DNA from 2 places in the Aureimonas sp. OT7 genome. Region 1 is predicted to be linked to the other one. Evidence: predicted binding sites of a transcription regulator. Region 1 holds the regulator's gene; the other holds the start of a gene.
The links. The regulator PhoB, encoded in region 1, activates phosphate uptake and scavenging genes when phosphate is short. The targets are predictions, from matches to a motif close to TGTCATNNANCTGTCAT.
Positions count from the first base shown of each region.

Region 2: the regulator PhoB is predicted to act here: its motif matches at 1,293-1,309, upstream of ugpB (sn-glycerol-3-phosphate ABC transporter substrate-binding protein UgpB).

Region 1 covers NZ_CP062167.1:3,574,970-3,577,169, reverse strand. The annotation lists gene pstB (phosphate ABC transporter ATP-binding protein PstB) at 1-133, shown strand, start outside; gene phoU (phosphate signaling complex protein PhoU) at 151-876, shown strand; gene phoB (phosphate regulon transcriptional regulator PhoB) at 887-1,603, shown strand; gene IGS74_RS17085 (HNH endonuclease) at 1,647-1,922, opposite strand; gene IGS74_RS17080 (aldo/keto reductase) at 1,928-2,200, opposite strand, start outside.
Region 2 covers NZ_CP062167.1:731,455-733,654, reverse strand. The annotation lists gene ugpB (sn-glycerol-3-phosphate ABC transporter substrate-binding protein UgpB) at 1-1,202, opposite strand, end outside; gene betC (choline-sulfatase) at 1,373-2,200, opposite strand, start outside.

The sequences.
Region 1 (2,200 bases):
GGCGGCGCGCGTATCGCAAAGCACGGCCATGTTCCACCTCGGGCGGATCGTGGAAGTCGGACCGACGGAGAAGATGTTCTCAAACCCGGACGACAAGCGTACGCAGGATTACATCACCGGACGCTTCGGCTGACCGGGGGAGGGGAAACCATGGAAGACCATATCGTACGCTCTTACGACGAAGAGCTGAAATACATCATGCGCCGCATCTCCGAGATGGGCGGTCAGGCCGAGCGCATGGTGGAGCAATCGGTACGCGCCCTGACCCGGAGCGATTTCTCGCTTGCCCAGTCGGTGGTGGCGGACGACGTTCTTCTGGACGCCGCCCAGCGGGAGCTGGAGGAGCGCGCCATCCTGACGATCGCCAAGCGCCAGCCGATGGCGCAGGACCTGCGCGAGATCGTCGGCTCGATCCGCATCGCCTCCGACCTGGAGCGCATCGGCGACCTCGGCAAGAACATCGCCAAGCGCGTCATGGCGGTCCACGAATTCGGGCAGCCGGTCCAGTTGACGCGCGGCATCGAGCATATGGCCGAGCTTGCCCTGGACCAGTTGAAGGACGTGCTGGATTCCTATGCGACGCGCGATACCGACCGTGCAGAGGCGGTGCGTGCCCGCGACGAGGATATCGACGCCATGTACACGTCGATCTTCCGCGAGCTTCTGACCTACATGATGGAAGATCCGCGCAACATCTCGGCCTGCACGCATCTTCTGTTCAGTGCCAAGAACATCGAGCGCATCGGCGACCATGCGACCAACATCGCCGAGACGATCTACTACATCAAGACGGGCCAGCAGATCGAGGACGAACGGCCGAAGGGCGACCGCACCACCTCCATGGTGCTGCCGGTGAACGCCGATACGGAAAAGTGAGGACACCGGGATGAACGCCAGGGTTACCGTTGTCGAGGACGAGGAGGCCCTCAGCGTCCTCCTGCGCTATAATCTCGAGGCCGAGGGCTTCACCGTCGACACGATCATGCGCGGCGACGAAGCCGACCTGCGTCTCAAGGAGGAGGTGCCGGACCTCCTGATCCTCGACTGGATGCTGCCGGGCCTTTCCGGCGTCGAACTGTGCCGCCGCCTGCGTCTGCGGCCGGAAACCGAGCGCATGCCGATCATCCTTCTTACCGCGCGCGGCGAAGAGAGCGAGCGTGTGCGCGGGCTGTCCGTCGGCGCCGACGATTACGTGGTCAAGCCCTTCTCCACGCCGGAGCTGATGGCCCGCGTGAAAGGGCTCCTGCGGCGCGCAAAGCCCGAGCGTATCTCGTCGCAATTGACGGCAGGCGACATCGACCTCGACCGCGAGACGCACCGCGTGCGCCGCGGCGGCCGTGAGGTGAAGCTGGGGCCGACGGAGTTCAAGCTGCTGGAGTTCCTGCTGCAGGCCCCCGGCCGGGTCTTCTCGCGGGAGCAGTTGCTGGACGGCGTCTGGGGACGGGACATCTACGTCGACGAGCGCACCGTGGACGTGCATGTCGGCCGCCTGCGCAAGGCGATCAACCGTGGCCGCCAGCGCGACCCTATCCGCACCGTCCGCGGTGCCGGCTACGCCCTGGACGAAACCTTCGCGGCCGCCCGGCAGACTGCCGCGCGCTAGGGGCAAGGCCGTCGATCGCATCGACAGGTGCTATCTCCTATCCTTAAACTTTCCGGCGCGTCGGGGCATGGAAGTCGGGCGGGCGGCGGGCGATCCATTTCAGGAAGCCGGCAAGCTCCGGCCGCTCGCGCAGGCTCTGCCCCTCCGCCTCCATCCGGGCCAGTTCCGTGTTGGTGAAATGCGTGTGCATGGTGCGGTGGCAGATCGGATGGACCGGCACGATCTGCCGGCCGCCGCGACTTTTCGGGATGGGGTGATGCCATTCCACGCGGCTGCCCAGCGGGCGGCCGCACAGCCAGCATGCAGCCTCGTCCGCCATGGCGTTCAGAACTCTTCGTAGCGGGCGGGATCCTGGTCGGCGAGCCTGCCATCCGGCCGCGCCAGCGATGCGATCGTGTCCATGTCGGATCGCGACAACTCGAAATCGAAGACGGACCGGTTCTCGACCTGGCGCTCGTCCGATGTCGCCTTGGGCAGCGGAACGGCTCCCTGCTGCACCTGCCAGCGCAGGATGATCTGCGGAATGGACCTGCCGTGCCGCCGCGCGATCTCGCCGATTGTCTCGTTTCGGATGATGTCGTTGGCGCGTCCGAGCGG
Region 2 (2,200 bases), 1.3 Mb from region 1:
ATGGTGCGGATCTGGACGTAATTGCCGAAGCGGAGCCCACGCGAGTTTTCGGTCGGCGTATTCAGCGTCACTTCCTTGATGGCCGTGTCGGCCCCCGGGTTCTTCTCGTAGAAGCCGGACGCCTTCGTCGCCTCGTAGGCGGCCTCGGTGATCGGCAGGTAGCCCGTGCTCTGGTGCCACTCGCCCTGGATCTCCGGCTGCGACAGGAATGTCAGGAACTGAGCGACGCCCTTGTAGCTGTCCTCGTCCTTGCCGCGCAGAACCCACAGCGAGGCCCCGCCGATGATGGAATTCTGCGGCGCACCCTCGATGTCGTCATAATAGGGCATCATGCCGTAGCCGACGTCGAAATCGGCATTGGCCGAGATGGAAGCGCGCCCGCCGGACGATTCCAGCAGCATCGCGCATTCGCCGGAATTGAAGGAAGGCCCGGCCGTGTTGGTGCGGCCGCGATACTGGTAGGCACCATCCTTCTGCCACTCGACGAGATTGGCCCAGTGCTTGCCGACGAGGCCCGCTTCCTCGAAATTGAACACCGCGTCGAAGCCCGCCATGCCGTTCTGCTGCGTGGCGATGGGCTTGTTGTGCCAGGCCGAAAGGTTTTCGAGGTTCACCCAGGCGGGCCATGTGCTGGTGAAGCCGCAGGTCTTGGTGCCGGAGCTGACGATCTTCTGCGCCGCCTCGGCCAGCTCGCCCCAGGTCTTGGGCGGCTGGGAGGCATCGAGGCCGGCGGCTTCGAAGGCATCCTTGTTGTAGTACAGGATGACGGACGAGGAATTGAACGGGAACGACAGAAGTTCGCCGTCGCCTGTCTGGTAATAACCGGTAACGGCTGGCAGGTAGCTGGCCGGATCGAACGCTTCGCCGGTGTCCGTCATCAGTTCCTGCACGGGGTAGATCGCGTCGCGCGCCGCCATGAAGGTTCCGGTGCCGACCTCGAAGACCTGCAGGATGTGCGGCTGCTCGCCCGCACGGAAGGCGGCGATGGCCGCCGTCATCGATTCGGGGTAGGTGCCGCGGTAGAGCGGTACGACCTTGTATTCGGACTGGCTTTCGTTGAAGCGGCTCGCAAGCCCCTCGAGCTTCTGGCCGAGTTCACCGGCCATGGAGTGCCACCACTGGATTTCGGTCTGTGCGGCGGCCTGGCCGGCCATCGACAAAAGCGCGGCCATCGCCGCTCCCATTAGCCCGATCTTCTTCATAAGTTCCGTTCTCCCAATGCTGCGACCCTTTACGGTCCGGCCGGTGGGCTCCTCCTAGCCCATGCCGGCGAACAGCTTGGTGACAAACCTAAGATAGTTTCATGACAGGGCAACGTCCTGAACCATAGGTTGTATCTCCATCCACAGCTCAGGCATCGCGCTGGGTGCGATCAAGCCTCGTCGCGCGGGAAGCGCTTTTCGTCCTCCAGCACGTTCAGGTCCATGTGGTTGCGCATGTAGCGTTCCGATGCGCGCTGGAGCGGCTGGTAGTCCCAGGGGTAGTAGTGCCCGTTGCGCAGCGCTGCATAGGTTATGTGGCGCCGTGCCTGGCTTTCCCGGACGGAAGCGTCGAACGCGTCGAGGCTCCACAACGCGTCGATCTGCGACGACAAGGCGTCCAGCGTCGCGCCGTGCGCCGGATCGGCCGCAAGATTGGTCAGTTCCAGCGGATCGGCGGCCAGGTCGAAAAGCTGGTCCGGATCGGCCTTGCAGCGATTGAGCTTGTACGGGCCCGACCGCAGCGAGACCATCGGTGCGATCGAGCCTTCCGCGGCGTATTCCATACGCACGGGCGGGCGGTCGCCGTGAAGCGACTGGAACAGGGATACCCCGTCCAGCCACGGCGCCAGCGCACCGAGCGGCTGGCCCGCCATCTCCGACAGGGTCGGCATGACATCCATGGTGGAGACCGGCGTCGCACACAGGCCCGGCGCAAGACCGGGCGCCGCCAACATCAGCGGCACGCGTGCGGACCCTTCGAAGAAGTTCATCTTGAACCAGAGGCCGCGTTCGCCGAGCATGTCGCCATGGTCCGATACGAAGAGTATGGCGGTGTTGTCCGCCATGCCGGTGCGCTCGAGTATCCCCACCAAATCGCCGATCTTTTCGTCGACATAGGAGATGTTGGCGAAATAGGCCCGCCGCGCCCTGGCCACCATTTCCGGCGTGATATCGTAGGCTTCGTCCCGGCAGGCCGCCATCAGGCGCGCGGTGTGCGG